DNA from 3 places in the Halomonas sp. AOP7-B1-5 genome. Region 1 is predicted to be linked to each of the others. Evidence: predicted binding sites of a transcription regulator. Region 1 holds the regulator's gene; each other region holds the start of a gene.
The links. Region 1 encodes sigma-54, which starts transcription at its own class of promoters, with help from an activator protein. Its sites were predicted from a motif close to TGGCACNNNNNTTGCTNT; they were not measured.
Positions count from the first base shown of each region.

Region 2: ACT3XD_RS09420 (sugar phosphorylase) is a predicted target of sigma-54. The motif match lies at 682-699, and genes of this name have one in related genera.
Region 3: ACT3XD_RS09445 (HAD-IIB family hydrolase) is a predicted target of sigma-54. The motif match lies at 1,133-1,150, and genes of this name have one in related genera.

Region 1 covers NZ_JBQTDC010000001.1:130,745-133,015, forward strand. The annotation lists gene lptB (LPS export ABC transporter ATP-binding protein) at 1-337, shown strand, start outside; gene ACT3XD_RS00645 (RNA polymerase factor sigma-54) at 461-1,876, shown strand; gene hpf (ribosome hibernation-promoting factor, HPF/YfiA family) at 1,999-2,271, shown strand, end outside.
Region 2 covers NZ_JBQTDC010000015.1:9,088-11,358, forward strand. The annotation lists gene ribD (bifunctional diaminohydroxyphosphoribosylaminopyrimidine deaminase/5-amino-6-(5-phosphoribosylamino)uracil reductase RibD) at 1-5, opposite strand, end outside; gene nrdR (transcriptional regulator NrdR) at 5-496, opposite strand; gene ACT3XD_RS09420 (sugar phosphorylase) at 757-2,271, shown strand, end outside.
Region 3 covers NZ_JBQTDC010000015.1:18,196-20,466, forward strand. The annotation lists gene ACT3XD_RS09440 (glycosyl transferase) at 1-136, opposite strand, end outside; gene ACT3XD_RS09445 (HAD-IIB family hydrolase) at 155-1,072, opposite strand; gene ACT3XD_RS09450 (OmpA family protein) at 1,791-2,271, opposite strand, start outside.

The sequences.
Region 1 (2,271 bases):
CCGCGACAACCTGGGCATGAGCCTTTCGGGTGGCGAGCGGCGCCGGGTCGAGATTGCCCGCTCACTGGCCACAGAGCCTGCCTTCATACTGCTGGATGAGCCGTTTGCCGGGGTCGACCCCATCTCCGTCGGCGAAATTAAAAGTATCATTCGTGCCTTGAAGCAGCGCCATATCGGCGTGTTAATTACTGACCATAACGTGCGCGAAACGCTGGATATCTGCGATATTGCTTACATTGTGGGCGATGGTCATATCATCGCGGGCGGCAGCCCAGAGACTATTCTCAATAACCAGAAGGTCAGAGAAGTTTACCTGGGTGCTGATTTCCGTCTTTAAATTTATGTTCACTGCTAAACAGGGATCTGCAGCAGAATTATTATCAATGGCATGCTTATTGCACTTGCACATAAACATGACTCGCACTAGGGTAAAGCTTTCCGAGTAACGAGTGGTTCTCAGATGGTCATGAAAGCTTCTCTCCAATTGCGTATCGGTACGCAGCTGACCATGACACCTCAGCTGCAGCAGGCCATTGCCCTGCTCCAGTTATCCACATTGGATCTGCGTCAGGAAATTCAGCAGGCGCTGGATGCCAATCCGATGCTGGAACAGGAAGATGAATTCGGTGAGCAGGCAGCCGTTGAAACGCAGGAAGCGGAGTGGGCGGAAAGCATACCCAATGAACTCTCCGTTGATAGCGACTGGTCCGACACCTATCAGGATGTAGGCAGCTCAGGCAGCAGCACTGAGGGACCTGACTTTGAGCGCCAGGCAGCGGGACAAAGCCTGCACGGTCATTTGCTTTGGCAGCTCGCCATGACCGACTTCAGCGCACGTGAACAGCAGATTGCAGAAAGCTTGATCGACGCGCTGGATGCCAACGGCTACCTGACGCAGCCCTTAAACGATATTCGCGACGGGTTGCGCGCTCAAAATATCGAAGCGCTTAGCCAGCGCGAGATGGAAACCATTCTGATGCGTTTGCAGCAGTTTGAGCCGACCGGCGTTTTTGCCCGCGACCTGCGCGAATGCCTGATGCTTCAACTGGCTACCCTGCCCGATGACACTCCCCTGCTTGTCCCGGCGCGCCGTCTGGTACGCCAGTTTCTGGAAGCACTCGGCAAAAATGACATTCGGCTACTCAAGCGCCGCCTAGGGCTGGACGATGAGCAGCTAGACGATGTGATTGGCCTGATCCGCAGCCTGGACCCACGCCCCGGTAGCGCTTACGGGGTGACCGATGATAGCTATATCACGCCTGACCTGGTGGTACGCCACGATCATGAAGGCTGGCACCTGGAGCTTAACCCTGAAGCTCTGCCTCGCCTGCGCATCCAGCCCGACTACGCCAGCTTGATCAAGCGTGCCGACAAGAGCCAGGATAACCAGTTTTTAAAAGAGCACTTGCAAGAAGCACGCTGGTTAATCAAAAGCCTCTCCAGCCGCAACGATACACTGCTGCGCGTAGGGCGCGAAATCATCACCCGTCAAATCGGCTTTTTAGAGCAAGGTGAAGAGGCCATGAAGCCTTTGATTCTTGCGGATATTGCAGAAGCCGTGGAAATGCATGAATCCACCATTTCACGTGTGACAACGCAGAAATATATTCATACCCCACGGGGTGTCTTTGAGCTTAAATACTTTTTCTCAAGCCAGATCAGCGGTCAAGACGGGGGCGACAGCCACTCAAGCACGGCGATTCGCGCCCGGCTCAAGAAGCTGATCCAGGACGAACCCCCTGGCAAACCGCTCTCAGACAGCCGTTTGGTCACGCTGCTTGAAGAGGGAGGTATTACGGTGGCACGGCGTACTGTGGCCAAATACCGCGAGTCATTGGGCATTCCATCCTCCAGTGAACGCCGTCGCTTAAGGTAGGCTTTTAGGAGGTCTTGAGACAGTTTTGTACAAGAGAAACAGCAAAACTCGCGACAAGGGCTTTGCAACACCGTAAAAAGGGTTACAATCGAAATACAGTCCGATGGATAAGGAGTACGTCAATGCAAGTAAACATCACTGGTCATCACGTAGAACTGACTGACGCCTTGCGTGACTATGTTAATGAAAAGCTTGAACGCGTCGAACGCCATTACGACAATATCACCACGGTACAAGTAACCTTATCCATTGAGAAGGAGCGCCAGCAGGCGGCATGCACCCTTCATGCAGCAGGCGCCGACCTGCATGCCGATGCGGAAGATGTCGATATGTATGCAGCCATCGACGCATTAGCCGATAAAATCGATCGTCAACTCGTTAAGCATAAGGAAAAA
Region 2 (2,271 bases), on a different contig from region 1:
CCCATTACGTATCGTCCTTCTCATGCCCTGGGGTTATGCGGGGCGGTTCCTGAGAAAGGCGGTCAATCTCAGCACGAAACTCGTCCAGATCCTGAAACTTACGGTATACGGAGGCAAATCGAATATAGGCAACTTGATCCAGGTTCTTTAAGGCCTGCATCACGGATTCGCCGATGTCTCGCGCGTTAATTTCCCGGTCCCCCCTGGCGCGCAGCGTTTGACGAATACGTTCAACCGCCGCTTCAATAGATTCAGCACTGACCGGGCGTTTTTCTAATGCACGCACCATTCCATCGCGTAACTTTGCTTCATTAAAGCTTTCACGGGAGCCATCTGACTTTACGACCCGAGGCATCAGCAGCTCGGCCGTTTCGTAAGTAGTAAAGCGCTCATGGCAATTAGCGCACTGCCGACGCCGACGCACCTGATCGCCTTCCGCTACCAGTCGCGAATCGGTCACTCGAGTATCAGTAGCACCACAAAAAGGACAATGCATAGCGGTCAACCTGTTGTCAGTCCGTGCTGTAAGCTGCACGAGTAAGCGTGTTATAACCTAATTATCACTCACTATTTTCAAGCACGTTTTTTATCTCTTATCGGGCGTAAACTCAAACGCCGTAAGGGGTTAAACGCGGGCCATAATGAAACGTCGGCGGCCTGTTACCCTGCATTGTAACGATTTGGCACACAAGCTGCATTTGTTCAATGCTAGTGCTTAATGAATTCAGGAGACAAATGGTTGATAAGGAGCCCCTTATGCCGACGTTTGAAAAGAAGGTTCACGGTTATCTGACGCATCTTTATGGCCCTCGCGCCGATGAAGTCCTGCGTCGTCTGGGCCAGCATCTCGATCACTTCCGTTCGTTAAGCGCGTCAGCATTAACCGATGCGCCAACGCACTGCGGCTCGGCACCAACATGGAGCGAAAAGGATCAGTGGTTGATCTGTTATGGTGATTCCATCATCGACACTGACTCCCCGCCTCTCGCCGTCCTGAACGATTTTTTACAGACGCGCCTGGGCGATCGCATCAGCGGTGTGCATGTTTTACCCTTCTTTCCCTGGAGTAGTGATGACGGTTTTTCGGTCATTCACTACCGTGAGGTCAATCCGGAACTTGGCGACTGGCAGCATATTCAGACACTGGCCCAACATTATGATGTGATGGCGGATCTGGTGCTGAACCATGTTTCCCGGGAATCGCTCTGGTTTGTCGATTACTTAAGCGGCAGCCTGCCGGGCCGCGATTACTTTATTGAAGTAGACCCTGAAACGGATATTTCCCACGTTACCCGCCCGCGTAGCAGCCCCCTACTCGTTCCGGTGGCAACACGCCGCGGCACGCGCCACCTCTGGGCAACCTTTTCAGAAGACCAGCTTGATTTAAACTTTGAAAATCCTGATGTGCTTTTGGAGTTTGTGGGAATTTTGTTGTTCTACCTACAGCAAGGGACACGGATCATTCGCCTGGATGCCGTGGCATTTTTATGGAAGCGTCTGGGTACTTCGTGTATCCATCTACCTCAAACGCACACTGTTGTACGCCTGTTACGTGCCGTCGTGGATGAAATTGCGCCAGGCACCCTGCTAGTTACCGAAACCAACGTGCCCCACGAAGAAAATATCAGTTACTTCGGTCTGGAGCGCCTGCCCGAAGGCCCGCCTGATGAAGCACATATGGTGTATCAATTTGCGCTCCCTCCGCTGCTACTTCACACCTTAACGCGGGGCGAATCGGAAACCCTGCAAGCATGGTTATCAAGTTTACCGGTATTGCCGTACCAGTGTACGTACCTGAACTTTACCGCAAGCCACGATGGTATTGGCGTGCGCCCTTTGGAGGGATTGCTGCCTAACCATGAGCGCGACGCACTTTTAGAGCTGATGCATCGCTTCGGCGGTTTTGTCAGCATGCGCAGCAACCCCGATGGCAGCGATACACCTTACGAAATTAATATCACTTGGTTCGAAGCAATGCGTGGCACCCACCGTGGCCCAGACCCATGGCAGGTAGCACGCTTTTTGTGCAGCCAAGCTATTATGCTGAGCCTACAGGGGATTCCAGCCCTGTATATTCATACGCTGACCAGCACGCTCAATGATGTCGAAGGCGTTGAGCGCAGTGGCCGCTTACGCTCGATTAATCGGCGTCGCTGGCAGAGCAGTGAGCTTGATCTACTGCTCGATAACACCACCAATCCGACGCACTATATTTTCCAAGCACTGTGTCGCCTGCTTGAACAGCGCCAGCAGGAACCATGCTTTCATCCC
Region 3 (2,271 bases), on a different contig from region 1:
AAAACAATGACGGCAAGATCAAGCCCATAGGGCGGCGTTTAGCAAACTGGATAAGCTCCTGCTCCAGCGCCTCAACAGGGCGACGGGTGAGATTATGAAAATCGGTTATCACCCCGTTTTGATGAAAATCACTCATGGGCATCCCTCCTTGGCGTTATTGAGTCAGCGCAACGGTTTTCGTTGCCAGATTTAACTGGCGGCTATCCTGCTCCCACCAGTACGCGACTCCTTCTGCCCATCCAACTGGCCCAGCTTTGTTTGTGCGATATAACGCCGCGGCCTGCGGTGTAACAGGTGCTTTATGACAACCTCGAATAACCACTGCTTGATCGACCGCCTCCAACATCGTTAGATCATTAGGTCCGTCGCCCAGCCCTAACGAGAGTGGCGTGCACCCTCTTAATTTGGCAAAACGCTTGATTAGCCATGTGACAGCGCAGCCTTTATCGGCGCCACGGCCCATAACGTGCCAAAAGCGTCCGCCTTGAGTAAGCTCAAGGCCGTCGCCGCTTAGCGCTAACCGGAAGTTTTCGAGCGAAACGGCATCATCTTGCCAAATTAGCGGCTCGCTGCCTTCGCGCTTGCAGGCATCCTGTGCGCGCGTTTTATCTAACCCCGTCAGTTTGACGACGTCCTGGACACTCAGCTCGCCCATACTGGTAAAACGTACATCTAACCGTTGGCGCCATACCCTTAAACGTGCTCGGATAAATCCAATATCAACACCGGCGTGTTTTGTAACAATGCCATCGCGTCCATTGCCTGGACGGTCAAGACGCGCATGGCACCAGCTAGGCGGCAAGCCAATAATAGCGCCATTTTCAGCTACAAAAGGTGTTCCCGTAAGTCCAAGCAATTCACGCAGCGGCAATAATTCAGCACGCGTCTTACTGGTCACGGGGATTACCGGCACGCCTAATTGCTTTAGGCGCGACAAGCTGGGTGCCGCAGGTGAGAAATCATAGCTATGGTGATCGAGTAGCGAACCATCTAAGTCGGTGAGTACCAAACGTGACCGATGCTCCGCATCAGGCAACTCGGGTAATAATGCGGTACAGGCATGTTCAGACATAGCATTACCTCTTTTGGCTTAAAAAAGCCGCCAAGCTTTGTCGTTAATGACCACTTTAAATATGCATTTAATATGCCAATATATAAAAAACACTGCTTATTAAAACCTTAACAAACAACATTGCATGCCTTACATAAGGCAATAATTTAATACGCCCGCCCCAAGCATCATTATTGTGCAGCTAAAACGGTACTTATTAGTAAAATCTCTATCTTTTAAGCTATCGCCCGGCTTCGCCCGCTGAAGCGATCTCCCACAGGGGGAAGGTGCTTTGAGCCGGGTAAGCACCTTTCATCAGATGCATTAATGTCACCAACGGTGAGGTGGGAGCTGAATTTATTCGGCGATGGCGGCGCCAGCCGCCCTTAACCCCGGCAGCGCTGCGCACTGCTTCGCCCGCTGAAGCGATCTCCCACAGGGGTAAGGTGCTTTAAGCCGGGTAAGCACCTTTCATCAGATGTATTAATGCCACCAACGGTGAGGTGGGAGCTGAATTTATTCGGCGATGGCGGCGCTAGCCGCCCTCAACCCCGGCTGCACAGCTTCGCCCGCTGAAGCGGCCTCCCACAAGGGTAAGGTGCTTTGAGCCGGATAAGCACCTTTCATCAGATGTATTAATGTCACCAACGGTGAGGTGGGAGCTGAATTTATTCGGCGATGGCGGCGCCAGCCGCCCTTAACCCCCGCCGAGGTGTCGGGCCATCGCTAAAGTGATCTCCTACTCAACATGAATAACCACTTCTACCCGCCGGTTGCGCGCTCGCCCCTCTGGGGTTTCATTATTTTCAAGCGGCTGAGTCGCTGCCAAGCCAACGGCTCGCAAGCGCTCAGGCGCAACTCCTTCGGCCTCCAGTGCTTCCACAATGGCTATCGCTCGGGCGCTTGAAAGCGCCCAGTTAGAAGAGAACTCATCGGTGCTGATGGTTTGGCTGTCAGAATGACCTTCGACCCACACTTCACCGTCGTAGCGCTGTATGGTTTCTAACAGGCTACCTACCAATGAGGAGCCTCCGCTGGTTAGCTCTGCAGCCGCTGAAGGAAACAGCAATTGATCCTGCACTCGCAAACTGATCCCTTCTGCAACACGGGATACTTCAACACCTTCCAGGTTTGGCAAGTAGGGGGACGTTTCGACCCGCTCGGCTAACGCGACCTGGACGGCCTGGGCGCTATTGATGGCGTCTACCGATATTTCTTGT